DNA from 2 places in the Blautia sp. MCC269 genome. Region 2 is predicted to be linked to the other one. Evidence: riboswitches for the same ligand, from Rfam matches in the RefSeq annotation. Region 2 holds a riboswitch; the other holds the start of a gene.
The links. A riboswitch is a leader RNA that binds a small molecule or an ion and turns the genes downstream of it on or off. The one in region 2 is predicted to bind thiamine pyrophosphate.
Positions count from the first base shown of each region.

Region 1: another riboswitch for thiamine pyrophosphate. It lies ahead of thiW (energy coupling factor transporter S component ThiW); the one in region 2 lies ahead of thiS (sulfur carrier protein ThiS).

Region 1 covers NZ_WQQE01000025.1:28,072-43,179, reverse strand. Annotated here, with positions in the region: gene GPK88_RS08920 (sensor histidine kinase) at 1-1,191, shown strand, start outside; gene GPK88_RS08915 (response regulator transcription factor) at 1,210-2,799, shown strand; gene GPK88_RS08910 (sodium-dependent transporter) at 3,008-4,381, shown strand; gene GPK88_RS08905 (DEAD/DEAH box helicase) at 4,561-7,953, opposite strand; gene GPK88_RS08900 (aspartate ammonia-lyase) at 8,156-9,586, opposite strand; gene GPK88_RS08895 (Lrp/AsnC family transcriptional regulator) at 9,985-10,431, shown strand; gene thiE (thiamine phosphate synthase) at 10,746-11,387, opposite strand; gene thiM (hydroxyethylthiazole kinase) at 11,404-12,306, opposite strand; gene thiW (energy coupling factor transporter S component ThiW) at 12,269-12,823, opposite strand; TPP riboswitch at 13,161-13,263, opposite strand; gene GPK88_RS08875 (aldo/keto reductase) at 13,586-14,575, opposite strand; gene arfA (arabinosylfuranosidase ArfA) at 14,646-15,108, opposite strand, start outside.
Region 2 covers NZ_WQQE01000024.1:8,322-23,429, forward strand. Annotated here, with positions in the region: gene GPK88_RS08545 (ferredoxin-like domain-containing protein) at 1-230, opposite strand, end outside; gene GPK88_RS08550 (O-acetylhomoserine aminocarboxypropyltransferase/cysteine synthase family protein) at 270-1,508, opposite strand; gene GPK88_RS08555 (sensor histidine kinase) at 1,813-3,003, shown strand; gene GPK88_RS08560 (response regulator transcription factor) at 3,004-3,717, shown strand; gene GPK88_RS08565 (hypothetical protein) at 3,861-5,147, shown strand; gene GPK88_RS08570 (sulfate ABC transporter substrate-binding protein) at 5,252-6,268, opposite strand; gene thiH (2-iminoacetate synthase ThiH) at 6,701-7,942, opposite strand; gene GPK88_RS08580 (thiazole synthase) at 7,989-8,774, opposite strand; gene thiS (sulfur carrier protein ThiS) at 8,832-9,035, opposite strand; TPP riboswitch at 9,234-9,341, opposite strand; gene GPK88_RS08590 (serine hydrolase domain-containing protein) at 9,534-10,466, opposite strand; gene GPK88_RS08595 (APC family permease) at 10,472-11,818, opposite strand; gene GPK88_RS08600 (MurR/RpiR family transcriptional regulator) at 12,079-12,912, shown strand; gene GPK88_RS08605 (serine hydrolase domain-containing protein) at 12,934-13,881, shown strand; gene GPK88_RS08610 (sulfate/molybdate ABC transporter ATP-binding protein) at 14,037-15,095, opposite strand; gene cysW (sulfate ABC transporter permease subunit CysW) at 15,085-15,108, opposite strand, start outside.

The sequences.
Region 1 (15,108 bases), on a different contig from region 2:
CTTCTGATCAGAGAAACAAATATTTCCTCTGCATTCCGCGACCTTCCGGACAGCTCTTCCAGGGATTTCTATATTACTGATGAAAATGGACAGATACTTTCCTCTTCTTCATCCGGAGGTATTTATAAAGACTTCTCATCCTATACAAAAATCAGTTCAGAGAATTATAAAACCCTGACAGAAACCGACAGGCAGTTTTTTTCCGTAGACGGCACTGACACTCTTTTTATCTGCAAATCCTATCCTGACCTGAACTGGAATGTGATCAACCTGATTCCTCTGGAAAGCCTGACTCTGGATCATATGGTGATCCTGCACAACATTCTTCTGATCAGCATTGTAGTGTTTATTTTATCTGTATTTTTTTCCATATTATGTACAGGTACTGTCACCGCACCTATACAGAAACTTGTAGAAAAAATGAAATCTGCGTCTGCCGGAAAGCTGAATATTTCTGCCAGTTACTCTTCAAATGATGAACTTGCAGTTCTCTATAACCAGTTTAACCTTATGATGCAGAAGATCCAGACATTACTTAACGATATCTATGAGGAACAAAATGCCAAACAGAAAATGGAAGTACGTCTTTTACAGTCCCAGATCAATCCCCATTTTCTTTATAATACTTTAAACACCATCAAGTCTCTCATAGAACTTGACATGAATGATACTGCAGTAAAAGCAGTGTCTTCCATGTCATCTTTCTACAGAAACTCTCTTTCAAAGGGACAGTTTATCATTCCTCTGCGCCAGGAGCTGCTTCTTACAGAACAGTATCTTTATATCCAGAATCTGCGGTATATGGATTTTGTTGATTACGAGATCACCTATGAGCCGTCCTGGGAGGATCATGGGGCAGAGATACCCAAGCTGACCATACAGCCTGTTGTGGAAAATATTTTTGTCCACGGACTTACCAGCCAGATATGCCATATTCACTTAAATGTTTCTATCAGAAATGGTACCATCTGTATTTCTGTTTCTGATAATGGTTCCGGTATCCCGCCGGAAAAACTTGCCGAACTTAACCGTTCTATCAGAGACTTCAAAACTGCCCGACATTCTTTCGGGCTTCCAAGTATCAACCACAGGATTGCTCTTCTCTACGGTGAGAATTACGGACTCACCATCGAAAGTTCACCTGAAAAGGGAACCACTGTAACCATAGTAATACCTGACAAAAAAATCTGATTGAGGGGGAAATATAAATTGAAAACACTCGTAATTATTGACGATGAAATTTTTTTCAGAAAATCTCTGATCAATTTTCTTGAAAAACAAAACATTTATAACATTGCAGGGGAAGCTAATAACGGACAGGCCGGAATCCAGCTTATTGAAAATGTCAAACCCGATATTGCCCTTGTGGATATATCCATGCCGGTTATGAGCGGTCTGGATATGATTGCAGCTCTTGGAACAGACTGTCATACCAGATTCATCCTTTCCACAGGATACGAAGATTTTGACTATGCCAAAAAAGCCATCTCTCTTCAGGTCCGCGGATACCTCCTGAAGCCACTGGATCACCGGGAGCTTATGGAGACACTCCAGAAAGTAAGTGACGAGATCGATCAGGAAAATTCCAGAAACAGTTATGTGAATAATTATTTTCAGTTCCGCGATCTGTATACACGACAAATGCAGCTTAATTTCTTCCAGAAAGTGATCAGTGGAACAACCATTTCCCCGGATGATCTGGAAAAAATTCCGGTTCATAAAACTTCCGATTATCTTACCATTCTTATGGAGATCCACAATGCCAATCCGGAAATATGGGATGAAAAAGGTGATTTTTCTCTGCTCCACACCATCCTGGAAAATATATGCAGGGAAATCTTACAGCCTGTGTGCAAAGAGCTTATTTACATTGACTATTCTCAGATGAGACAGTATATCATCATGGAAAAAAGCTCTGATTTTTCTTTTACCGATCTGGAACAATCCTGTCTCAGACTTGCCGGGATATATGATAATATCGCACAGATTTCCACTTTTTTCTGCTGTGGAACACCTCATGAAGGCGTGGAAGGAATCCGCTATTCCTATGAAGAGGCTCTTTCTGTTTTTCATAACAGAACTGCGTCTTCTTCCGGATTTCTTTATTTCACGCCCCAGTCCCATTCCGGTGATTTTACATTAAAGCCTCTGGTTTATAATGATATCCTGATCTTTCTGCGCCAGCAAAATTCACCGGCTCTCTGTAAATATATTGATGAATATTTCAACGATATCATCACCAAAAAAATCCATATCCGGCAGACCTGGAGTGTAGCTGCTGCTTTTCTTACTGTACTTGACGGTTTTATCACGGAGTGCAGTCAGCGTGAAACGCTTTTTCCTCTTCTGGAAAACGCCCTGAATACTTACCAGAACTGCCAGAGTGCCCTGCAGTTAAAACAACTGCTCCAGTCTACCTGCAAGGCAGTTCTGGATTCTCTTGCTGATGAAAAAAATCCGCGGAAGTCAGCTCTTGTATCCCAGGTTCAGGAATATATCTGTCTGAATTTTAATCAGCCGGATCTTCGTCTTGAAACCATTGCTTCCCATTTTTTTGTCAATCCCCAGCATCTCTCTACTGTATTCAGTCAGGAATCCGGAGTTACACTTACCTCATATATCAATGTCTGCCGCATGAAAAAAGCCAGACAGTTTCTTCTGGAAGACAGCCCTTCCATTCAAAATGTAGCTTCTTTATGCGGATTTTCTGATTCCGGATATTTCAGTAAATGTTTCCGGAAATATTACGGGATCTCTCCGAAAAATTTCGTATCCCTGACTGAAGAGAATAGTTATTAAAGCGGACATTCAGATTCTGTTGATGTTTTTATTTCTTTAAAGTGTAACGATCCACCACTTTACCTTGTTAAAATAATGTTTTATTTTAACATATGTTTTATGCAAAATGCAAGTTCTTTTTATTGTGCAATATCGAGGAATGTGTTAAGATAAAACTTGCGACTTTATACAAATAGCAGTTTACCAAACTGCAACAATGAGGTGAGTTATGAAAGAAAGAGAAAAACTTGGATCCCGTCTGGGATTCATTCTGATTTCTGCTGGCTGTGCCATCGGAATCGGAAACGTCTGGAAATTTCCTTACATGGCCGGACAGGGCGGTGGCGGCACATTCGTACTGTTTTACCTGATCTTCCTGGCCCTTCTTGGACTTCCTGTTATGACTATGGAGTTTTCTGTTGGACGTGCCAGCCAGAAGAGTCCTGTCAAAGCATATTACGCACTGGAAAAACCAGGACAGAAATGGCACATCCATGGATATATCACTCTGATCGGATGTTATCTCCTGATGATGTTTTACACCACTGTTACAGGCTGGATGCTGAATTACTTCTATATGACAGCCACCGGTAAATTCCAGGGACTTGATTCCGACGGTGTTGCAGGACAGTTTACCAACATGCTTGGCCAGCCCGTTACTATGGGATTCTGGATGATCGTTGTTGTTATTGCAGGTGTTTTTGTCTGCTCCCGCGGTCTTCAGAACGGCCTTGAAAAAGTTACCAAGGTTATGATGATCTCTCTTCTGGTGATCATGGTTGTTCTTGCCATCAACAGTTTTACCATGGATGGTGCCAAAGAGGGACTGAAATTCTACCTGATCCCGGATTTCGAGCGTATGAAAGAGATCGGTATTATTTCTACCATTACCGGTGCTATGAACCAGGCATTCTTTACTCTCAGCCTTGGTATCGGTGCTATGGCTATCTTCGGAAGCTACATCGGAAAAGATCATGCATTGCTTGGTGAATCCATGAATATTGCGCTTCTGGATACTTTTGTTGCGATCACCTCCGGACTTATTATTTTCCCGGCATGTTTCACATTCAATGTTGACCAGACTTCCGGACCGAGCCTGATCTTCATCACACTGCCGAATATTTTCAACCACATTCCGCTTGGAAGACTGTGGGGAAGCCTGTTCTTCATCTTTATGTCATTTGCAGCTTTCTCTACCATCCTGGCTGTATTTGAAAATATTATTTCCTGCGGTATGGAGCTTACCGGCTGGAGCCGAAAAAAATCCAGTCTTGTAAATGCCATCGCCATCATCCTTCTGTCTCTGCCATGCGTACTTGGATACAATGTATGGTCCTGGGACTGGCTCAAGGTATTCGGCGGCGCAATTCTCGACCTTGAAGATTTTCTGGTAAGCAACATTCTGCTCCCGCTTGGTTCTCTTGTATACCTGCTTTTCTGTGTTTCCAAACGGGGCTGGGGCTGGGAAAACTTCACAAAAGAAGCCAACACCGGAAAAGGCATGAAGATCCGGAAATGGATGCGCGGATACATCACTTATATCCTGCCGCTGATCATTCTGTTTATCTTCTTCTTTGGTCTGTACGATAAGTTTTTTGCATAAAATAAAACACCCCTGACGGATATCGTATGTGATTTACACACGCGATTTCCATCGGGGGTGTTTTTGTTGAGTCAGGCGGATATTCACAGCCTGCATTCTTCCCGATACAAGCAAGTCCCCTCACCGCGTATTGCTTTTCGTAATTGAAGCAGGGAACTTACTTGATCCAGTTAAGAATTTTACCTGCCTAGCAGCTCCAGTACTTCCTCTCTGCTGATCAAAGCCTGGCCGATTCCCTCGCCGCTTAAGATCTCATCAGCCAGTTCCCGTTTTCTTTCCTGAAGAGCCCGGATTCGTTCTTCTATGGTGTCTTTCATAAAGAGGCGGTAGACACTGACAACGTTCTGCTGACCGATGCGGTGGGCACGGTCTGTTGCCTGATTCTGCACGGCAAGATTCCACCAGGGATCATAATGGATCACGATATCTGCCGCAGTAAGATTTAAGCCTGTTCCTCCTGCTTTCAATGAAATGCAGAAAACAGAAGTATCATCCTCATTAAATGCATGTACCATCTGCGCCCGTTTTTCCTTGGAAGTCGATCCGGTCAACATATAAAAAGAAACTTTTGCTTTTTTCAGACGGACAGCCAGCACATCCAGCATGGTAGTAAACTGGGAAAACAACAGGAGCTTATGTCCGCCATTCACCGCATTCTGAACCAACTCCATGCACATCTCCAGCTTGGAAGAATTCCCTTTGTATCCTTCATATACAAGTCCCGGATAACAGCAGATCTGCCGCAGCCTCGTGATCTCTGCAAGGATCTGCAGTTTAGAAGTGCGAAACTCCGCATCCGACTGCATCCCAAGCATCAGGCGAAGCCGTTCCGTATGGGCCTCATACAGCTCCTTCTGCTCGCTTTCCAACGGGGAAAACATATCTTTTTCCAGCTTATCCGGAAGATCCTTCAGCACATCCCTCTTCAATCTCCGCAGCACAAAAGGACGGATCATTTTCTGCAGACGCTCCATCGCATCGGAATTGCTGTACTGCACAGCTGGAAGCTCTATTTCCTTGCGGAATTTCTCATAAGAATACAAAAATCCCGGCATCAGAAAATCAAAAATACTCCACAGCTCACTGAGCCTGTTCTCCACCGGTGTACCGGTCAGCGCAAGCCTGAATTCCGACCGGATCTCCTTCACAGCCTTTGCCACCTGAGTTCCGTGATTCTTGATATACTGCGCCTCATCAATGATCTGCACAGCAAAATCCAGGTTCTGATAAGCCTTCAGATCCCGTTTCAGAAGGTCATAGGAAGTGATCAGAACCTCCCGTTCTCCCGCATTTTTGATCAGTGCTTTCCTCTCCTTCACATCACCAGTCACAACAGTAGCCGGAAGTCCCGGTGCAAAATGTTCGATCTCGTTCATCCAGTTAAATACCAGTGATGCTGGCGTTACCACAAGAGCACGTCTGTTTTCTCCCGGCGCAGATTCCTGAAATTCTGACCAGAGAAAAGTGATCACCTGGAGGGTTTTTCCAAGTCCCATATCATCTGCCAGGATCCCTCCAAACTGATTATGCTTCAGAGTTTTGATCCAGTAAAAGCCCTCTTTCTGATAGCCCCGGAGGATTTTTTCCTGCTCCCTGGGAATCTGAAATTTATGTTCTTCCATTGTCTGCATGTTCCGGATCAACGCACGAAAGGCATTGTCCTTCTCTACCTTGATCAGATCGCCGCCCTTCAGCTGACTGTCCAGATACATAGCACGATAGGCCGGAACCTGAGTCTTTCCTTTTTTCAGTTCACGATCACTGATCTGCAGTCCATTTTTCAGAGCAGAAAGCTCCCTGAGCTGACCATCGGAAACATCCAGAAAGCTGCCATCCTTCAGGCGAAAATATTTTTTCCTGCGATCGTACCTGGAAAGAATATCAAAAAGCTGCGCCTGATCCATCCCCTCCACATCCAGATCCAGGTTCAGAAGTCCGGCTGACAGAGAAACGCCAAGACGAATGTTTGGCAGCTTTGTCACCCTCATCTGTTTGATGGACTGGGAAATATAGACAGCTGCAACTTTCTGCATGGCGGGGATTCCTTCAGTAAGAAGCTGGTAGAGCTTTTCTTCGGAAGCTTTCACACTGTCGGGCTTCCCTGAACCTTCCCTGCACAAAGATTCCAGTTCCTCGGCACGACAATCCAATGCCAGCTCCATCCGCTGGTCATCATATCCGTTAAAATATTTTGACAGCAACGCAAACACACCAAGCTCTCCCGGAATATCCCTGGTACGGGCAGACACATCTCGGTCAAAAACCGAAAATTTATCCTTCCCGTAAACAGAAAATGCCCTACAGGTGATCCAGTCACGCTCCGGCGCATCCAGATAGATCTCATATGCAGCCTTGTAGCATTCAAGACCTGTTTCTTCCGGGAAATCCCTGAGATCACAGTGGAAAAATTTTTTCAGGGAAGGAAGCAGCTCACGCACAAACGCAGGCACATCCGGTTCATCAATAAAGCCTCGGCCTGCAGGAAGCCGCTCCAGACAGGCAACAAATTCCTCCACTGCTCCAAGCTCCTGCCTGGAAACCAGATATACCTTCGCATTATCAAAATACATATGATACCATATGCCTGTCACACTGTATACCGGCGCGATCTCAAGAGATAACCCCTGATCCTTCTTCCGGATCATCAGCGTCCTGTCCGGAATTTCTCTGGCAGAATGCCATGTTGTTTCCGGATCATTGTTCATTTTGAACTTGAAACTTTTTTCGCCAAGTATAAGAAGCAGATTTTCAAGTTCTTTTCTGTCAACGGTAAGATCCCTCACCTTTTCCACAGCTATATTCTTCAGCTGTTCATATCTGGACATGTAAGTACCGTGATGATTCTCGACCCATTCCCGGATAAAGGCCAGCACGCTTCTGGATCCTTCTGAAAAGGCTTCATCGGAATGGATAAATTCCAGATTTTTTCCATAAGAAACCTTCTCATTATGATCCAGATTCCACACAAAGGCCAACACATCCTTGAGGATATATTTTTTCTCACAGCCAACGCGGAATTCCACGGTAAAACAATTTCTCACAGAATTAAATTTCAGGCAGGTTTCCAGCTCCACCCTGCCAAAATACGGATCCCCGGAAAACGGAAGCATACGGCTGTATAGCTGGCGATTAAGGAGGCTTTTCAGCTCAACGGTGGTTTTCGTTGCAGGCTGCCCTGGTCCGGATAAAGCAACCGGAAATGCTGTTCCGCTGAATAACTCTGCCTGCTTCTGTTCCTCATCCTGCTGTCTGCGGATTTCCACACGCTCATAGGCCTTACGGTCTCCATATTCCAGAAGCACTGCCACGCAATGCTTACAGATCCCGGAATAGCTGCGAAAAGCCGGGCAGTCACAGTATGCTTCTTTTATGCGGTCCGCTTCTGTATCATACTGAAAGCCTGTATTGTATACATTACGCCCACTTCCCTTCACTGCTGCAGATATTTTATCCACAGCTCCTTCCGACTTAATATCCAGCGACTGGATCCTCTTTCCGGTACGATAAATATCAAGACCTCTCTGATATGCCGTTGTATTACAAAGTGCCCGGATGGCTGTTCGTTTAAGCATGTATCTTTCCCTTCTTTTCTTATCGCGTTTCTTCCATTATAAAAGGAGACCTGCACTGTGACAAGTCTCCTTATAGTACTCATTGATATCTCATTCCTGATCTGCCTATAGCATTTCCATAAAATCCCGCATCAGGTTCAGCTGCTCTGAAATGAATTGCTGCATCAGACGTTCCCGTCATACGTTGGTACAGATAACTTTCTCAGCAGGCTTTCCTTCTTGCTTCATCCTCTTTCCGCTCTTCTCCGACTTCTGTCATCAGATACGGATCAAGAACCTCTTCCAGCTCTTTCTCAGTCATGATCCCTTGTTCCAGAACAAGTTCCCAGACAGACTTGCCAGTTTTTACTGCAGTTTTTGCGATGGTTGCAGACGCCTTGTAGCCAATATGCGGGCAGAGAGCCGTTGCGATTCCTGCACTGCTTTCCATCAAGTCTTTGCAGTGTTTGCGGTTTGCGGTGATTCCTGTGATACAGTTTACGATCAGGGTATCCACTGCTTTTTCCAAAGTGGTAATGGACTCAAACAGGTTACAGAAAACTACCGGCTCAAAAGCATTCAGTTCCAGCTGTCCGGCTTCTGCCGCCATGGTAATGGTGGTATCATGTCCTACGATGTGGAAAGCAACTTGGCTTACTACCTCCGGAATGACCGGATTTACCTTACCTGGCATGATGGAAGACCCATTCTGCTTTGCCGGAAGATTGATCTCCCCAAATCCGGTTTTCGGGCCGGAAGACATCAGTCGAAGATCGTTGCACATCTTGGAAAGATTCACCGCACAGGTTTTTACTACACCGGATACGGCAACAAAGCCGTCCAGATTTTCTGTTGCGTCAAAAAGGTCCTCGGCCTGTTTCAGCGGATAGCCTGTAAGCTTTTCCAGATTTGGCACGATCTTATAAAAATAAGAATCGGAAACATTGATAGCAGTTCCCACTGCAGTTCCTCCAAGGTTTACGGTGTACATTTCCCTGTGAGCCTTTTCGATACGTTTCCTGTCTCTGGAAACCATGGACGCATAACCGTGGAACACCTGACCAAGACGGATCGGAACTGCATCCTGAAGCTGTGTACGTCCCATAGTGATCACATCATCGAACTCCTCTGCCTTTTTTGCAAGCTCCTTCTCAAGTCTTACCAGTGCTTTTTCCAGAGGTGCAAGGAGATCCAGAACGGTAAGCTTACCGGCCGTCGGGATCACATCATTGGTGGACTGCGCCATGTTTACGTGATCATTTGGATGGACCATTTTATAGCTACCCTTCGGACATCCGAGGATCTCACCGGCTCTGTTTGCGATCACCTCATTCATATTCATATTTGCGCTGGTTCCGGCACCACCCTGAATGGCATCTACGATAAATTCCTCAGCCAATTTTCCTGCGATCACTTCATCACAGGCTCTGACAATGGCATCTGCCTTATCCTCCGGAAGAAGCCCTGCATTATTATTAGTGATAGCTGCTGCTTTTTTAATCTGTGCCAGGTTCCTGATAAATACCGGATGAAGCTTTGTACCTGTAATAGGAAAATTCTGTTTTGCCCTTAAAGCCTGAACTCCGTAATAAGCTTCTGCAGGCACTTCCATAGTTCCGATCGAATCTGCTTCCAGTCTTGTTTCTGTTGTCATTTTGTCATCCCTCTTCTTTCTTCTGATCCTGTGCACATCTGATTTGCTCCGCCCTCTGATCTCATTTTTTCAGTCCGACGGATGTTCACTGTTTACAAATCATTCTGTTATTTTCATTTTTATCAGCAGCTGTTTTTCTGATGCCTAAGAAACTAACACTTTCTTTGTAGCTTGTAAATACTTTTAATGGAAAACCACGATTATCCGTGTTTTTCAATAGTTTACATTAATCTTTTTAAGAATTTCTTTTATTTTTCTTATTTTTATTAAGTCGTTTCTTGTGTTGTGATAACACACGCAGTATAATCAATACAGAAATACCTATTTTCAATCCACTTCCCTACGCAGCTCTGTACCAGTTACAAATGACATTTTTTCATCGAAAGGAGACATTCTACATGGAACACAAACTCGACAACATCGACCGAAAGATCATCGAAATGCTTCAGAAAAACGCCCGCACCCCGGTAAAGGAAATCGCAAAGGAAGTCTTCCTCTCATCCCCCGCTGTCTCCGCCAGGATCGAACACCTCGAAAAAAACGGGCTGATCACAGGCTACCACGCCCAGATCAACCCAATATTTCTCGGTTATCATATAAAAGCATTCATCAACCTGGAAGTAGAACCCAACCAAAAAAAAGACTTTTATCCCTTCATCCAGTCCATCCCAAACGTCATCGAATGCAACTGCGTCACCGGCGATTACTCCATGCTCATCGAAGTAGCCTTCCGCTCCACCATGGAACTGGACCACTTCATCAACGAACTCCAGCAGTTCGGCCGCACCAAAACACAGATCGTATTCTCCACCAGCGTAGAACACAGAGATCTGCCGGTGGAGTAACCACCCTCCCCTGCCGCCTTGAAAAACCAGCCCGTGAGGCGTGTGCTGCCTGTCGCCGGACTCTGCAGGAGGGGAGCTGATTCTTGGCTGGCGGAAATCTGCGTTGTTTTTCAAAAGTCCGCTGTCTGAGCGGCTGCAAGACGCGAGTTCGGACTTTTGGAAAACGATTTTAGCAGAATTCCGGCAGCCTAGAAGCCAGCCCCCGACGAAGCCCCGGCGACAGGCAGCACACGCCTCACGGGCGTCCGTATTTCAACAAAAAAAGAACAGCAATGAACCTCAAATCCACCACTGCTCTCCATTCATTTCCTAAATCACTTTCCCATCAAAGCAACAATCTTCTCCTTCAGCTCCCGCGCATTCTTCTTCGGATCCTCCGCCTTCATGATCGCAGAAACAACCGCCATACCACTCATACCGGCGCCCTCAAGCACATCCATATTCCCGGCATTCAATCCCCCGATCGCAACCGCCGGAATCGGAACCGCCTCACAAATATCCTTCAACGTAGAAACCTTGGTAAGGATCGTCACAACCTTAGTAGTGGTAGGATAAATCGCCCCCACACCAAGATAATCCGCACCATCCTCATAAGCCTTCACAGCAGCCTCCACCGTCTTGGCAGTAGCCCCCACGATCTTATCCGGTCCCATCAGCTTCCTTGCCACAGCAACCGGAATATCAGAAGCTCCAACATGCACACCAGCCGCATCACAGGCCAGCGCCACATCCACACGATCATCAATGATCAGCGGCACATTGTAACGATCTGTGATCTCCTTCACCTTAAAAGCCTTATCCAGATACTCCCGTCCACCCTTATTCTTCTCGCGAAGCTGGACCAGAGTCACACCACCCTTACAAGCCTCCTCAACCGTACGGAGCAAAGACTCCTCCGTATGATAAGAACTATCCGTCACCAGATACAACGTTACATCCAAATCTTTTCTATCCATCCTAATCCCCTCTTTTTCAGTACATTTCAATCTTCAACAGATCCAGCAGCTGTCGATCCGAAAGCCCATAGATCTCATCCAGCAGATTTACCTGAAAGCTTCCCGGACCGCGGGAAATCTTCTCCGCTTCCTCGCCGGCGATACCCATAAGTGCAGTACCAAGCACTGCCGCAGCCAGATAATTCCCGGATCTCCCATTTAATTCCATCTCAACGCCAGACCAGACACCTGCCTCTATACTATCCGTCATCTCTTTCGCAATATTATCTTCGCACCCCGGCAAAAACGCCGCAGTCAGTGCACCGACCATACAGCCGGTTCCTGTGATCCCGGACAGCGCCGCACTGCCATTTTGTACCAGAACAACCCGTTCACCATCCGTAACAAAATCCTGTTTCCCGGTAGCCAGCACGATTGCCTGATTATTTCTGGAAAAAGCCTTAAGCACTTCACTGACTCCATCGATATTTTCCTCAGTCAGAGCATCCTCGACACCCGCATCGATTCCGATCGCATGAGACGGCAGCCCGGAAACAGCCAGAAGCTCTGACATATTTCCCTTCAGCACTGCCGGATGACCGATCCTTAAAAGCTCCCGTGCCAGATCCAGCCTGAGATCACTGCAGGCAACCCCTACCAGGTCCAGAAGAACCGGAATCTTATTTTCCATCGCTGTTCTCATAGAACGCTTCATTGACTCGATCCTGGCATCGGTAATATTCCCGAGATTCAGCATCAACGCACCAGCCGATGCCGTAATACCTGTCACCTCTGCCGGATGCTCCGCCATGATCGGCCTTGCACCTACTGCAAGGACCACGTTGGCACAGTCATGGATCGAGATCGGATTGGTGATGCAATGGATCAGCGGCTTTTCTTCTTTAATTCGCTTTCGCAGTTGTAAAATTCTTTGTCTCATATGTTTTTGAACCCAAAGCTGCCTGGAATTTCACCAGAAGACCTGCTTTACTCAGAGCCTTCAGGAAAATATAGGCAACACATCCTCCCATTGTGGTTGCTGCAAGGAACATCGGCGTATAATAAAATGCTGTCAGTCCGCCTCTTCCCATCAGGAATGCCATCACCGGATAAGAAACCATGGATCCGATGATACCCGTTCCAAAGATCTCACCGATCACCGCGCAGATGATCTTGCCTTTGGAAAGTCTGTAGAACACACCTGAAAGGAATGCGCCAAATACTGCACCGGTCAGTGCAAGTGGCGGGATTCCCATGAACATCATACGGATCACGCCGATCATGGTCGCACAGAGAAGGGAATACCACGGTCCCATCAGAACCGAGCATACGATATTGACAAGATGCGCCGTGGGGCACATTCCCTCAATCCTCAGGATCGGTGAAATAACGACACCGATCGCAACCATCATTGCCAGCATTACCATACGAAGCGTGTGCATCCTTTGTTTTTCCATAGTGTTTTTCCTCCCTGAAATATCAGGCAGAACCCTGTCAGATCCGGGCAAAAGCTTCCCGTCTGCTGCAGTCTGCCCTTAGATTTTGGCGGTCGAAGTTCCCTTACTTCCTCTCACTCCGAAAACACGGATTCCCATCGCTTACATGATCCTTCCGGAAAAATCCTCCGGAATATCACTCTCCTGCCAGACATTAAGGCGCTCCCCTTCCTGCCCGCTCTTTCGCAGAAGCTCCACATGCAGTCTCTGTCACTTTCACATCCCCCCATTGTCAGACCATTCCAGTTCCATTCCTGCATCCGAAAAGAGCGCATCCCATGGCAAACTCCACGGAGACACGCTCTCAGATCACAATCCCTCCGTTGGCATTACCCAAATCAGGTACGGTCGAAGATCTATCTTCCTCTCAGCCTGTCACACAAGCTCCCGCTGGCTCTTTTCTTTTCTGTTTTTCAATATAGCACACACCTATCCCGTTGTCAAACCTCCACTGCTTATTGCTCTTTGCACTCCCGCCGGAGACGTTACTGTTCACTCCGTTCTCAGCAACACGCTTCGCGATGCACAGAATTTATGCTAATCGCATAAATTCGCGCGGTATGTCTCGGGTTTTCTGTGACCTTCGCTCACAAAAAACACCTCGCGGAATATTACCAGTAAACAGTAACCCGGAAACTTTCCTAATTCAGTTAAACAATTATTTCGACATAAAAAACTCCCTGCTTCACTACTTTTCATAGTAAAACAGGAAGTATATAAATCTTATTTTGAGATCTCGTCGATCAGACGTAGCTCCTCAGCTGTAAACGGTGCACAGTGGATCGCTTTCACATTATCAAGGATCTGCTGCGGCTTGGAAGCTCCGATCAGAACACTGGTAACTTCCTTATGCTGAAGCAGCCAGCCAAGTGCCATATCAGCCAGCTTCTCTCCACGCTGGACTGCCAGATCGTTCAGTCTCCGGACCTGATCCAGACGCTCCGGCGTCAGCACACTTTCCTTAAGGAATCTTCCATCTTTGCGGATACGGCTGTCCTCCGGGATCCCGTTCAGGTAACGGTCTGTCAGCTGTCCCTGAGCAAGAGGGCTGAAGGTGATCAGACCTTTTTTCAAAATGCCGGTGGTTCTCTTGAGACCGTTTTCTTCCACAGTTCTGTCAAAAATGGAATACCGGTTCTGGTTGATCACAAAGGGACATTTCAGATCCTTCAGGATCGCTGCCGCCTGACTTAAGGTTTTTCCATCATAATTGGAAAGTCCCACATAAAGGGCCTTGCCCTGCTGAACCGCTGTTGCCAGCGCCCCCATAGTCTCCTCAAGCGGAGTCTCCGGGTCCATTCTGTGATGGTAAAAAATATCCACATATTCCAGACCCATGCGCTTCAGGCTCTGGTCAAGGCTTGCCAGAAGATACTTGCGGCTGCCCCAGTTTCCATAAGGGCCCTCCCACATATCATAGCCTGCCTTTGTTGTGATGATCAGCTCATCACGGTATGGCATCAGTTCTTCTTTCAGGATCTTGCCGAAATTCCGTTCCGCACTTCCATAGGCAGGTCCGTAATTATTGGCAAGGTCAAACTGTGTGATACCATTGTCAAAAGCTGTAAAGCACAGCTGCTTCATGTTTTCATAATCAGAAGTATCTCCGAAATTATGCCATAATCCAAGAGACATTTTCGGAAGCATCAGACCGCTTTCACCGCAGCGGTTGTACTCCATAGTTTCGTAGCGTTCCTTTGCAGGTGTGTACATAAAAAAGACCTCCCATAATGTAGCATGATTTACATTTTCTGTTACTGCTTTTACTATACTTCACCCACGTTTATCTTGCAAGACGGATCATATTCCAGCTGTGTTTTGCAAAAACTGCTTCCAGTTTTCCGCCGTCCAGCTTTGAGCATTCTGCACTGGCTTTTACAGGAACTACATTCTCGGGCTGCGTCTCTGTATTGACTGCCTGAAGATCATCATTGTTCAGCACGATATGCTCTACGATCTTATATCCCTCAAACTGTCTCAAGTCACAGGAAACTTCCATATCCTCATCCAGACTCTTATTCACTGCAAAGATCGTCAGCGTATCCTTTTCCTCATCCCAGACGCACACAGAATCCAGATATGGAGCTTCTCCATAAGTCTTGCTTTCATATATAGGTGTGAGAACCTGTGTATTAAGGACGGTTCCTCTTCCAAACACACTTGTCAGCATATACGGATAAAAGATCGTCTGACGCCATGCGCCTGTATCAGATGTCATGATCGGCGCAATAACATTTACCAGCTGT
Region 2 (15,108 bases):
TCTTTTACATCATCAATATCATCTAATTTAATGAACGGGATCTCAACTCCCTGTCTGGAAGTAAGATGTACATATCCGTCACCGTATTTCTCAGCTACTTCTGCGATTTTCTTAAGGTTTTCTGCTGTAAGCGTACCGCCTACACAGGCAAGACGAAGAGAAAAATTATTTTTCTGCTTCTGTCTCATGAAACCACCTTTTTTTAATGTAGCGTAATCTACTTTTGCCATAGCGAACTCTCCATTTCTCTGCTGGTGCAGCTATCGATTTTATCTGTTACTCTCTATCGCTTGTTTGAAATCTTCTTTTAAATCTTCAATGTCTTCAATTCCCACGCTGATCCGGATCAGGTCTTCGAACACTCCGGACTGCTGTTTCTCCTCATCGGAGATGTGTGCCGCGATGGTGGATTCCGGATGGATCACCAGTGTCTTCGTATCTCCGATGTTGGAGATGATCAGCGGGACCTTCAGGGAATTGATAATGGAAAAAGCTTTCTCCTTGCTTCCGGTTCTTACGGTTACGATAGCTCCGTAACCATTCCTGAACTGCTTTTTCGCAATTTCGTGATAAGGGCTCTCTTCCAGTCCCGGATAATTTACTTCAATGTCACCACCCAGGCTCTGTAAAAATCTGGCAAGTTCCAGTGCGTTGTCACACTGTCTCTGCATTCGAAGTCCCAGGGTTTCCAGTCCCAGATTATTAAGGAAAGCATTCTGCGGAGCAAGACACGCGCCAGTGTTCCGGAAAAGTCCGTTTCTAAGCTTGGCGATGTATGCAAATGGTCCGAATTTCCGGTATGGAGCAAGTCCCGGATATCGGTCAGGGTCCCATTTCAGACCCTTACCACAGACAAGAATACCGCTGATGGCATCGCTGCTTCCATTGATATATTTGGAAGAGGAATGAACCACAATGTCAGCTCCAAGCTTCAGTGGCTGGATCAGATACGGGGTTGCCACCGTGTTGTCTACGATCAGCGGTACGTCATGCTTATGTGCCACTTCCGCAACTGCCTGGATATCGGTAACATCCAGCTTGGGGTTGCCAATGGTCTCCGCAAAAACAAGTCGCGTCTTCTCTGTGATCTCTGCCTCAAAAGCTTCCGGCTTATTCTCTTTCACATATTTTACGGAAATCCCGAAAGGCTTCAGATCATCGAACAGTTCCACGGTTCCGCCATACAGTCCGCAGGCTGCCACGATCTCATCTCCCGCCTGAAGAATGTTCAGAAACGCATTGGTCAGCGCAGCCATTCCGGAAGCACAGGCCACACTGCCGATCCCATCCTCCAGTATGGTCACTCTCCTCTCAAAGGACTCTACCGTAGGATTGTTGATCCTTGTATAGGAGAAGCCCATTTTTTTATTGTCAAAAATTTTCTCCAGGTCTTCCGCGCTGTCATGTCGGAATGCGCTGCTCTGATAGATTGGAACCTGTGTTGCACCCTGTGGATATTTCTCGTTGGTGCCGTGGAGCAGCCCTGTATTAAAGCCGTATTCGTTCATAGCCTCTTCCCTTTCTTTTGTTGACACTTATATTAACCTACTATTCATAGTATGTCAATAGGAAAACGGGATTAAATGTATTTTTTTGTGTACACACCTATACGACAGCATGATACAATTATAACAGTTACGATAATTACAGCACCAAAAGAAAGATGCCCGCAGGCATACAAACCTACATTAAGAACAGGAGGTGATCCCTATCAATATAAACCCGAAACTCCGGAATATTTTTCACTCTTTATTCAGTCCCACCCTTGATTTCCGCGTCCGGCTGTTCAACATCCTCGCCTTGGGAGGTACTGTGATCAGCCTGATCATGGCCTTTCTCAGTCTCGGGACCGGTTCCTGGGGAAATGTACTGATCAATTTTGCGCTGGTTGCAATCTCCGGAGGGCTTTTTCTTTATTCCTATTACAGTGGAAAATATCAGCGCTGCTACCTGATCACCATTGTCGTGATCTTTCTGATCGTTTTTCCGGTGATGTTTTTTACCAGCGGCGGTTATCGTGGCGGCATGCCGGCATTCTTTGTGTTTGCTATTATTTTTACCGTGCTGATGCTGGAAAAAAGACGCGCTCTGATCGTTTCCCTACTGGAGATTCTCCTTTATATGGGACTGTGTCTGGTTGCATACCATTTCCCGGACACTGTAACTCCTTTTGCCACGGAAGCAGACCGGCTAGCAGATATCCTTCTGGCGTTTGTCTCTGTAAGTATTGTCTGCGGCAGTGTTCTCTATTTTCATCTGAAGGAATATAACCAGCAGCAGCTCCTTCTGGAGGAACAGAATCTGCGACTGCGCTCCCTTGATAATGCCAAGTCCACCTTCCTGACCACCGTTGCCCACGAGATCAAAAATCCTCTGAACTCCATCGCTCTCCACGCCCGTGACACCTCCGAGCTCCTTGAGGAAGATCCTCTGGATTTCTCTCTTATGCAGGAAAATCTCCGCACCATCGAACAATCAGTAATGCGGATTGACCGGATTGTGCTGGATCTTATGGATACCGTTTCCATTGAGCAGGGACGGCTTGCCCTTTCCCTTGTACCATCAGATCTGGGAGCACTTTTACATTCTGTGGAAAAAGATTTCAGCAGTCATCCAAGTCCCGGGAATAACCAGCTGGTCCTTACGATACAGCCCAACCTCCCGGAAATCTCTGCAGACCCGGAACGGCTGATCCAGGTTGTCACCAATCTGCTCTCCAATGCAGAGCGTCACACCCAAAACGGAACCATCACCATTTCTCTTACCGGCGAACCGGGCTGGCAGACCATTTGCGTCTCCGACACCGGAACCGGCATGTCAGAAGAAATGCGAAAAAACGCACTCAAGGGTTATGTTTCTGCAGATAAAGATTACTGGCGGCACGGCATAGGTCTCTATGTATGTCATCAGATCATCACTGCCCACGGCGGCAAAATATGGCTGAAAAGTAAAGAAGGCGAGGGAACTCAGGTGTTCTTCTCACTTCCGGAGGAGGAATCATAAATGAATGAAAAGAAATCACTTATCCTTATGGTCGAGGATGAAGAACAGGTGCTGAATACCAACTGCCGGATGCTACGGCGCCGTGGCTACGATGTCCGCATTGCACAGACAGCCGCCGAAGCCTGTCATCAGCTTGAAGAATATCTGCCGGATCTTCTTATCCTGGACATTATGCTTCCGGACGGAAACGGTCTGGATATCTGCCGCCGCTTCCGCGAAAAAACCATGAATCCGGTGCTTTTTCTCACAGGAAAAAGCGATATCCGTGACAAAGTGGAAGGTCTTCAGACGGGTGGGGATTATTATCTCACCAAGCCCTACAATTTCGATGAATTTCTGGCTGTGATCCAGATGCTTCTGGAACGCCAGAAACGAATGGAAGAAAAAATAAGAGAAAAATTTCAGTCCTCCCGTCAGATCACCATCGGCAGCCTGCGGCTGGATCTTTCGGACGGCCATGCATATCTCAATAATGCCGACACAGGCCTTACCCGGACCGAATTCTCTCTGCTGCGTCTCCTTGCAGAAAACCAGGAGAAGATTTTTTCTGCAAAGGAGCTCTACGAAGCGGTATGGGGCAGCTGTGCAGGAACAGATACCAGCACGGTACGGCGGCATATCTTTAACCTCCGGACCAAGATCGGTGCCGAAGATACCGATGAGTATGACATTGTCTCGGTTTATGGGAAGGGATATCTTTTTACCTGCCGGTAAATGTCTCTTTTTCTTCACATTTCCGGATATCAGGATCTGTCTGTTACAATATACTTAACAAACAGATCCTTTTTATTTTGTAAAAATTTATGATCCGTGGACAGTAACTGAATAACTGCTGCGCAATTTATCAGGAGGTGCCTATGCATAAAAAAATCTTAGTTCTTTTAACAGGCGCGATCGCTCTTTCCATATCTGCAGTCCCGGTCCTCGCTTCTGACCCTCCAACCGATGACGGTCAGTACATCTGGCAGGATGAAAACGGAGATTACTGGTACCGCAATGGTTCCGAGGATGAATATATCGGGGAAGGTAATTATGCCCCTGACCCGGATTCCGGTGAACTGATGGAAGGCAACGATGCCGGCTGGACCGAACAGGACGGTTATTTTGAGCCTCATTATTATTATGAGGACGGCAGTGTGTGGCTGGAAGATGCCACCGGAACCACATATATTGGCTCCAGAGATAAATATTATATTGATGACTACGGCAATCTTCAGGAATATTCCGATTCAGAAAATAATTCCTCCTCCAATACTACTGGAAACTCCTCCTCGCAAACTTCCGATTCTTCATACCCCGATTCCTCTTCCAATATAGATACAGAAGAATCTTCTGAATCGGAAAAGCGCGGCGAGCTTCATATGCGGGTTGGATTCCATGACAGTGACACGGTCATAGAATCCATGCCCGAAAAAGAAAATTATTTCGAACGACGTTATGTAAACGATGAAAAAAGCACTGCTGCTGTTTTAAAAGTAGCTAATTCTTCTCTGGAGGATTCCTCCGCGAATGATTTTCTGGCGGAATATTATCCGGTAAAAGGTGAGATCACTACAAAGAAAGACCTTACTTTTGAATCTTATCCGGCTACAAAATATCAGTATGTAACTTCCGTCAATGAGGAAGATAAAAATGTAGATGCCCTTGTATGCCAGACTGACGATTATACATTTGGACTTTTTATCCTGACTCCATCTGATACTTATGATAAAGCTGCCGAAAAAGCAGCAGCTGAACTGATCAAATCTGTAAATTTCATTTATGCGGAGCGTATTGATATGGCCATGACCGATCATTTCCAGGTTCTCACTCCGGAGCGTTGGAAATATCTCTGCCATTATGAGACAACCGAAACAGAAAACGGTGGCTATAAACTTACTTATTATAATGAAGATGTTCCGGTCCTGACTCTGGAAGCCAGATATTACGATGGCAAAGACCAGCCTCTGGACAGTGTATGGCAGGGTTATCTCGGTCGTATCGAAGCAATGGATGGTAAAAAATACGATCTTCTTGCCACTGTCAGCCAGTATTCTGAGGATGCCTCCGATGAGTGGAAAGAAATGTATGATACTTACGAAGATGTTATAAATGGAATCCGTATGCTGGATGGCTGTTCTCTGGTGGAAGGAAGCCATGCCTGATCCTTTGTGATTCACAATATTTACATAAAAGAAGCTGCAGACTCTGTTTTTTCACTGTTCTGCAGCTTCTTTGTGTTATTATGTCCAACTATATCTTCTGCTGTCTATCCTTCGTAAATCTGATCAAAAATTCCTCCATCTGAGAAATGCGTTTCCTGTGCCTTTTTCCATCCACCGAAATCATCAATGGTGACAAGATTGATGTCCAGGTCAAACACATCGGAGTATTCCTTCAGAATATCCTGGTTTGACGGACGGTAATAATTATCACCGGCGATCCGCTGTGCTTCATCGGAATAGAGATAATTCAGATATTCCTCTGCCACATCTCTGGTGCCTCTTTTGTCTACGACTTTATCGACTACTGCTACAGATGGCTGTGCAAGGATGCTGATGCTTGGTGTTACGATCTCGTAGTCGTCCGGATAATCTTTTACGGAAAGATAGGCTTCATTTTCCCAGGCGATCAGTACATCACCCTGTCCGTTTTCCACGAAAGAGGTCGTTGCGCCTCTGGCTCCGGTGTCCAGGACAAGTACGTTTTTGTAAAGGTCTCCGATGAATTCTTTAATTTTGTCCTCGTCTCCGTTATATTTATCTTTTGCATAGGCCCAGGCTGCCAGATAGTTCCATCTTGCTCCGCCGGATGTTTTCGGGTTTGGTGTGATCACACCTACGTCTTTTTTTACCAGATCGTCCCAGTCTTTGATGTTCTTGGGATTTCCTTTTCTTACAAGGAATACGATGGTTGAAGTGTAGGGAGAACTGTCTTCCGGAAACTCATCTACCCATCCGTCATCGATAAGTCCTGCATCCTGGATCGCATCCACGTCATACTCCAGTGCCAGTGTTACCACATCTGCTTCCAGTCCGTTGGCAACTTCAAGTGCCTGCTTGCCGGAGCCTCCATGGGACTGCGTGATATCCACATCCTGTCCTGTTTTTTCTTTCCAGTACTCCTGGAATATCTTGTTGTACTGTTCATAAAGTTCTCTGGTCGGATCGTAGGATACATTGGTAATGCTGACACTGTCCGCCGCATATGTTGTCACACCTGTAAGGCTTCCGATTGCTGCTACTGCTGCAAGAACTGCTACTGCTGATTTCCATTTTCTTTTCATAATACTTACCTCCTGTATTTTGCCTCGTGTTTTGTTGTTGGGGCTATTATAAACATGAGTAAGTCCATATGAAAACTGTTAGATTAGAAACCGTTTTCAGCAGTTTTCAGAAACAGGGGTGTTTTTGCGGATTTCACAGGTTTTTATATCTGATTCCGGCCGATATTATGTTGTTTTTGTTGATTTTTGCATCGTATTTTATTGTTCCGGGAGTATATGTGAAAACGTCATCAGCCTTGTGAATCCAACAATTTCTCCCAGTACGCTCCTCTGTTTGACAAAAATCTTTCCGCATTCATTTTTCTGAAACAGTTATCCACACCCGCCCCCAAAAAATCATTCTTTCGGGCGGGTGGTTTTCCACATATTCCACAGAAATTATCCCCTGTTGGCTGTGCAGTCATCTATGCGCTTGTGCGACATTATCTCTTTTTACAGATATATATAATCATTCATTACCGGCTGCAGGCCGTGGTCTTTCAGGGCGTTGAAGACTTCGTCCACGGATCTTGCATCAGAAATCTCAAACTGGTCATCGCCTTTATCTTCGATGTCTTCCACATGGCTTCCGATTCCTGTGCTGACACCTGCAGAAATCTTGGTTGCTGCGATATTTACCAGGTTGTCACGGACACGCTCGCACTCTCTGGTGGATACGGTGATACTTGCAAACGGCATAAACAGACGGTATGCACAGACTACCTGCAGAAGCTGTGGTTCATGGACATCCTTCGGATTAATCCGGTCATTGTTGATGATCGGGCGGAGTCTCGGGCAGGAAAAAGCAATCTCTGCGTGTGGATATTTTCTCTGCAGAAGGTATGCGTGATATCCCGTCGCAAAAGCATCTTTACGGAAATCATCCAGCCCCAGAAGCGCCGCAAAGCCAACTCCTCGCATGCCGCCTTTCAGTGCACGCTCCTGTGTATTTAATCTGTATGGAAAAATCCTCTTGTGGCCTGCCAGATGCAGGGTTTCGTATTTATCAGAATTATAGGTCTCCTGGAAAACAGTTACATAATCTGCACCGCATTTGTGAAGATATGCATACTCATCAGAATTCATCGGATACACTTCAAGACCTACCACCTTGAAATATTTCCGGGCAATCTCGCAGGCTTTTCCGATATATTCTACATTGGATTTGGATTTGCTTTCACCGGTAAGGATCAGGATTTCCTGAAGGCCGGTTTCTGCAATAGCTGCCATTTCCTTCTCAATCTCTTCCTCATTCAGCTGTGCACGGCGGATCTTGTTGTGGCAGTTAAATCCACAGTAAATACAGTAATTTTCGCAGTAGTTTGCAATGTAGATCGGTGTAAACATACAGACACTGTTTCCAAAATGTTTTCTTGTTTCGATCCGCGCTGCCTGTGCGATCTCTTCCAGAAGAGGCAGTGCTGCCGGTGAAAGCAGTGCCTGAAAATCTTCCGGTGTACGGTTGTCATGGGCCAGGGCTCTGCGTACATCTGCTTCTGTATATTTATCATAATCATATGCATTCATTGCAGAAATAACCTGATCCATCACATCAGACTCTTCCAGCTGCTCCATATCTGGAAGATACTTCATATGATCAATACGATTCTTTTTCATGTCTTCCAGAATTTCTTCGTTTACGATACTCTCATTAAAATGGCCGTCCTGCTGACTGGCCTGTACTGTTTCTGCCATTGTTGTTGTGTCGCTCCTCTCGCACTTTTATTATCTCTAAACTATTTTATTCATGAAGAAATCCGGTCAGCGGTGAAGACGCGCTGGCTCCTCTTTCCAGAGTTCTTCCCATGCCGGAAAGGTATGCACTTCTTCCTGCCTCGATAGCTTTCTTAAAGGCCTCTGCCATAACACGGACGTCTCCTGCTGTTGCGATGGCTGTGTTTGCCATAACTGCCGCAGCACCCATTTCCATAGCCTCACATGCCTGTGACGGACGGCCGATTCCTGCGTCTACAATGATCGGAAGGTCGATCTCATCTATGAGGATCTGGATGAATTCTTTTGTGCAGATTCCTTTGTTGGAACCGATCGGAGAACCAAGCGGCATTACACAGGCAGCTCCTGCGTTTACCAGATCTCTGGCAGCGTTCAGATCCGGATACATGTACGGCATGACAACGAAGCCTTCTTTTGCAAGGATCTCAGTTGCTTTGATAGTCTCATAATTATCCGGGAGAAGATATTTGGAATCATGGATAACTTCGATCTTTACAAAATCTCCGCAGCCAAGCTCACGGGAAAGTCTTGCGATACGGACTGCTTCCTGTGCGTTTCTGGCACCGGATGTATTTGGAAGAAGTGTAACATCCTTCGGCACGTAGTCCAGAATGTTGGCAAGTCCGCCTTCATTTGCACGGCGCAGGGCAAGTGTTACGATCTGTGTTCCTGCTTTTTCGATACATGCTTTTACAAGATCCAGAGAAAATTTTCCGGAACCAAGAATAAAACGGGAAGTAAACTCATGGCCTCCCAGGATCAGTTTGTCTTCATTTGTGTTTGCTGTTGTCATTTTTTATGTCCACCTTTCTTTTTATCTGTCAATTACATAATAATATCGCCTTTTATCTCAGCAGCTTCCGCCGCCCATAAACTGCAGAATCTCCACAACATCGCCGTCTTTCAGCACTGTTGTATCGTAAGTCTCTCTCTTGATGATCTCTTCATTCAGTTCAACTACTACCTGCACCGGAACATAATTGCAGGCTTTCAGATATTCGGTTACTGTCACCGGATTTTCCAGTGTTCTTTTCTCGCCGTTTACTGTGATCATAAGCTCTCCTTTCCGAGAATAAAAAAAGAGTCCACAAAGAAATACACCCGCGGTGGTGCACCCCTTCATGAACTCAGTTCACTCTCAAAATTTCCTGTATTCCGTTGTAGATACCAGGGTTAAAAGCATCTGCTCTTAAGCCCTTCCTTGTAAATCCTGATCATAAATAAAAAAGGAGATACACCAAAGTATCTCCCGTAAATTCATCCTATACGTTCCTACGTTGGCATTATCCAAATCAGGTATAAGGGTCGAAGTTGAAGACTTCCTCTCAGCCTGCCATCACAAGCTCCCCTGTTATTTACAATGCTTAGTATAAGGCGAATTATGATTAATGTCAAGCCTGAAAGGCTTAAGCCACCTTACATAACGGAATAGAAAACCCCGGAAGGCTCGCACACTTCCGGGGTTTTCGTTTTTGCCAATGTTTGAATTTCATCACATTTCTTAGCTACTATTATCTCATGCTTTCCACTCTGTTTTGTCAACCAGAGTATATTACAATTCCGGAACCACTGTAGTCCATAGATGATTTCCTATTTTCTGGAAATCCCCCTCCAGAGACATTACAGTTACTACTGCATCCTTGTCAGGAAACGCCAGACAGAACTGACCATAATTTCCATCGGATCGATAGGAACCGGCTTCCGGATTCATGACAAACTGATATCCATATCCAAAACCGGAATAAAGATTTCCCGGACTTCCTGCCGCTGAATTGTCTACAAGATTGGAAGTCGCAACTTTCATATACTCTTCCGGCACCAACTGTTTTCCATTGTATTTTCCTTTATGAAGGATCAGCTGTCCATATCTGGTGAACTCGTCAATATTTACATAAAGACCATTCGCAGCATGTACATGACCTTTCGGACACAAAGTCCAGTCCGGATTTCCAATTCCCAATGGTTCAAAAAATCGATTTCTCAGATATTCCAGAAGGTTGACACCCGCACGTTTTTCAATGGCACAACTGATCATATATGTGTTGAAATTACTGTACAGCCACTGGGTTCCTGGTTTATTTACAACCTTCGCGTTCTCAAAGAAATATCTGATCCAGTCCGGTGTTGTATAACGTTCCGGCCAGTCACAGAAAAACAGTGAGCTTTCCAGACCGGTGGTCATTGTCAGCATATTTTCCAGGGTCACATCACCAAGATATCCTTCTGTTTTTTCTGGAACATACTCCGGAAAAATATCAACGATCTTCTCATCCAGCTGAATCAATCCCTCATCCAGTGCAATTCCCACTGCACAGGATACCACGCCTTTGCATGCAGACCAGGTATTCAGGCGGGTTTTCACCGGCATTCTTTTATATTCTGCCGTTAACTGTCCTTCACGCCATATCTGCGCATACATAACATTGAGATTTTCTTTTAAAGTTTTGATAGCAAATTCATTAATCAGGTTCTGGTCTTTATTCATAAACATTAATCCTCCCACACACTTGTTTCCATCTTTACATCAGGACTTACACTTCTAAACCATCCGTAAGCCATGCATACTACAATGGCTATCAGACTGATGATTACTACCGGAAGTTTCAGGCTTCTGCAAGAATTGATAAAAATGCAGATATATGCAAACAGGCTCAAACAGCAGAGGAAATAATATTTTCCGTTAGAAATATGCATTGGTGATTTTTCCCATGCTTCTGCATGTTTTTTCGGAAGCTGGAAATAAGCATAAATCTGCAGAAATGCCAGTGCTGATGCCAGAAGCATAATATTATTTACAACATCACTGATAGAAAAGTCCAGTAACACAGGTAATATTCCCATAAGATAAGTAAATGTCATCAGTTTCCAGTAAGCCCCTCTTCTGTTCTGAGCTGCCCATGATTTCGGAAGCCATCCATCTTTACAGGACTGTGCAACCGGAATACAGTTATTGGAAATTGTTGAATTAATGGATGAAGACAGTGCAAGTACCGGACCACCAATCATAAATACTGTGAAAAGTGCCGGATTTAAAATATTTTTTGCAACCAGGGTAAGCGGCTGTCCGGCTACCTGATCCAGAGGAAGCACACCACTTGCTACAATTGCAACACCGCCATATACAACCATCAGTGTCGGAATACAGTACAGAAGTGCCTTTGGAATATCTTTATGTGCTTCTTTTGCCTGTTTACCATAATTCATAATGCAGGAATATCCGTTTGTTGAATATACATACAGCATGATTGCGGAAAAGAATCCGGATGGACCATTGGAGAAAAAGTCTGGTGCTGTAAACTCAAACACCGGATTTTTCAGCTGGAGGCATCCCAGAACAATAAACAGACCAAGTGCAACAAACAGCAGGATAACCAGAATTTTCTGTACCTTCGCCATTACATCCACACCACACAGATTGATGGCAAAGAACACACTCAGGGCTGCAATTCCAAACCATTTCGCATTGATCTGCGGCCACAGGGAATTTGCATACATACCAATTGCCACACCATAAGTCGCCAGATTGATCGTCTGTGGCAAAAATCCTACTGCATACATACCGGCAACTCGTTTGCCGGCCATATCTCCTACCAGAGAATAAAATCCTCCTCCAAGTTTCAGTGTAGATGTGATCCATGGAATTGGTGCAATCATCATAAATCCCCAGATACATGCAGCTACATATGCCAGCCATGCTGACTGACCAGTCAAAAGAATTGCCGGTCCGATCAGTGTCAGAACACCCGATCCAATCGCCTGTCCTACACCGATTGTATAAAGATCACTTCGTTTCAGGTAACCTGTTTTTTCTTTTATTTCCTTTACTGTTGACGACATAAAAGCCCCCCCTTTTTTATTGGCTCTAATATTAATAGTGCAATTAATTCTTTTTCTGACGTAATATGAATTATTTAATGCTATATTAACATCTAGGTTTCAAGATTTCTATTGACAATATTATTAAAAATACACACTTTAATTTGTGCATTATTTACATCTTTTTTATATCAAGAAGAATTTTTTACTCCATTATATTGTAATCAAACTTTACACCTGTTATAATTTATTATACTAATCGTACAATACAGGAGGTTTTCATGAAAATAGAACAGTTGATCCGTGAAAAAATATCTTCTCTTTCTGCCGGTCAGAAGAAAGTTGCCGAATATATATTACAACACCTTGATTCTTTCAGTTATTCCACCCTTGCGAAACTCAGCAAGGAAATTTCCGTAAGCGAAACCACTATCATACGCCTCGCTTATTCTCTGGGATTTGAAAGTTTTTCTGAAATGCAGCGTACTGTACAGAATGATATTCTTTCCATTCCCACAGCTACAGCAGATGACACACTGGACAATGGGAATTTCTATCAGAACATCATTGCAAAAGAACTCCATTCCATGGAAAACTGGGCTTCACACCTGAGTCAGGATGATATGGATCAGATCGTTACCTATCTGACCAATGCGAAGAAACGTCTGATTGTAGGCGCCCGTTCCTCTTACAGTGCAGCACTCTGGATGGGAACCTTGCTGAATCAGCTTCTTGGAAATACCAAGGTGGTTCATGAATTTTATGATCCCCATTTTGAATATCTCACGGAAGCTTCTGAAGATACTGTTGTTCTTCTGCTCTCTTTTGCCCGCTATACCAAATGGTCACTGAAATACGCACAGGTTGCCAAAAACCATGGTGCAAAGATCCTTGCCATCACAGACAGTATTTCATCACCGGCATGGTCTCTGGCAGATCATGCGGTCATTACAGAGATCAATCTCAATGAAATGGGATTTAACTCCTTTTCCTGTCTCTATTGTCTTTTTGACAGCATTGTTGCAAAAATCCGAAAAAGCAAGTGCAAGTCCATCAGTACACGCCTTCATGACCTGGAAGAACTTTACTCAGACTTTGATCTTTTTTACGAATAATAATTACAGGGAGGGATTATCATGCAGGAAATTTTAGATATTTTTCTTGAAAAATCTAAACATCATCATTCCAATATTATCTATGCCCAGATATATAAAAACGATGTTTTAAAAGAAGAATTCAGGCTTTTTCCGGTAAAAACCCGATTAAATATATGGTCTATCAGCAAGCCTTTTGTTGCCATGGCTGCTGGTATCGCAGAACGCGAAGGACTGATCACTCTTGATGAATATATTTATCCCTGGTTTGAAAAATATTTCCCATCTGATCCTTCCGAAAATCTTTACAAAATAAAGATCCGTGATCTGCTTACGATGTCATCCGGTCAGAAAGATCCTCTCTTTTTCTGCGACGGTCCGGAACGATACAGAGAAAAAGACTGGGTAAGATATTTTTTCCAGAATGATTCTTTTCCCTATACACCAGGTACCCATTTCGTGTACAGCAATTTCTGTTCCTATATTTTGTCTGTTCTTCTGGAAGAAAAATCCGGAACCGGTTTGTTGAATTATCTGCGATATCGTCTGTTTGAACCAATTGGCATCCCGAATCCGGACTGGACCCTCTGCCCTCAGGGACATTGCATGGCAGCTAATGGACTGTATCTGACGATTGATGAACTGGCCCGTTTTGGGCATCTGCTTCTGCATGAAGGTGCTCTGAACGGAAAACAGATTGTCCCAAAAAACTTTGTTATGGATGCCTGCCGAAAACATATCGATTCCTACAATCCATTAACCGAGCGTCCGGATTATCAGAGTTATGGCTATGGATATTTCATATATATGGGGCCCATGGAAGATACACTGATCCTGGCCGGCAATTATGGCCAATATTGTGTCATTGACAAAAAACGTCAAATGGTATCCTCTGTTATGTCTCTGGATGGCAATGACCATAAAAAAATCCGTGATGATCTGGTGGATTCTCTTGCAGAATATTATGGTGTAAAAATTTCACACATCTAAAAAAATGCCGTTCCCGCGGCCTCATCATATGATATTCGCAATCCGCTAACGCTACTTGCTCATAAAAAAATGCCGCTCCCGCGGCAAATCATATGATATTCGCAATCCGCTAGCGCTACTTGCTCATAAAAAAATGCCGCTCCCGCGGCATTTTTTTATATAACCAACCAATCCTCAACCATAGCCGTATTATGCAGCAGCACAGCTTCATTCCCCTTCGTCACAAAGATCCTCTGCACAAACACATCCACAACTTCGCCTTCCCGGACGGGTTCTTCGTCCAGGCTTCTCCTGGCGCTGAGGACGGTGTCTCCTACACGGACTCTCAGTTCCAGGCTGCTTCCACGGAAAGCAACTCGCTCTACAACACCCTCTGTTGCAGAACTCTTATATTTCTGCTCCTCATTTTTCTTCGTCACCTTCACAAATTCCGGCCGCACAATGGCCTTTTCACCTCCCGGAACTTCCTCGAAGTGATTGAACACCTGATAGTTACCGATCACAGAAGTCTGTCCGAAAAATCCCGCCGTAAACGCAGTATCCGGATTCTGGTAAACTTCCAGCGGCGTTCCCTTCTGTTCAATGCGACCACGGTTTGTAATGATGATCTCATCTGCCACCTCAATAGCTTCATCCTGGTCATGCGTAACGAAAATACTGGTGATTCCCAGCTTCTCGATCATATCCTTCAGCCAGCTTCGAAGCTCTGTACGAATCTTTGCATCAATCGCGGCAAAAGGCTCATCCAGAAGAAGCAGCTGCGGATTCGGAGCCAGTGCCCGGGCAAAAGCAACTCGCTGTCTCTGGCCACCGGACAGCTGACTTGGATATCTTTTTTCCAGGCCTTTCAGCCCGATCAGCTCTACCAGTTCCATAACCCTCTGCTTGATATACTTCTTATCCGCCTTCTGTACTTTCAGACCAAACGCAATATTATCATACACAGTCATATACCGGAAAAGGGCATAATTCTGGAACACAAATCCAATGCCTCGCTCGCTGGCAGGAACATCATTGACCACTCTTCCGTCAATGATGATCTCACCGCTGTCCGGCTGCTCCAGACCAGCGATCATACGGAGGATCGTTGTCTTTCCGCTTCCGCTTGGGCCTAAGAGACCGATCAGCTTACCTTTTTCGATGCCAAAACTTACGTTGTCAGATGCCTTGTAATCTCCATATGTTTTATTGATATTTTTTAACTCAACGTACATCGCCTTTTTCCCC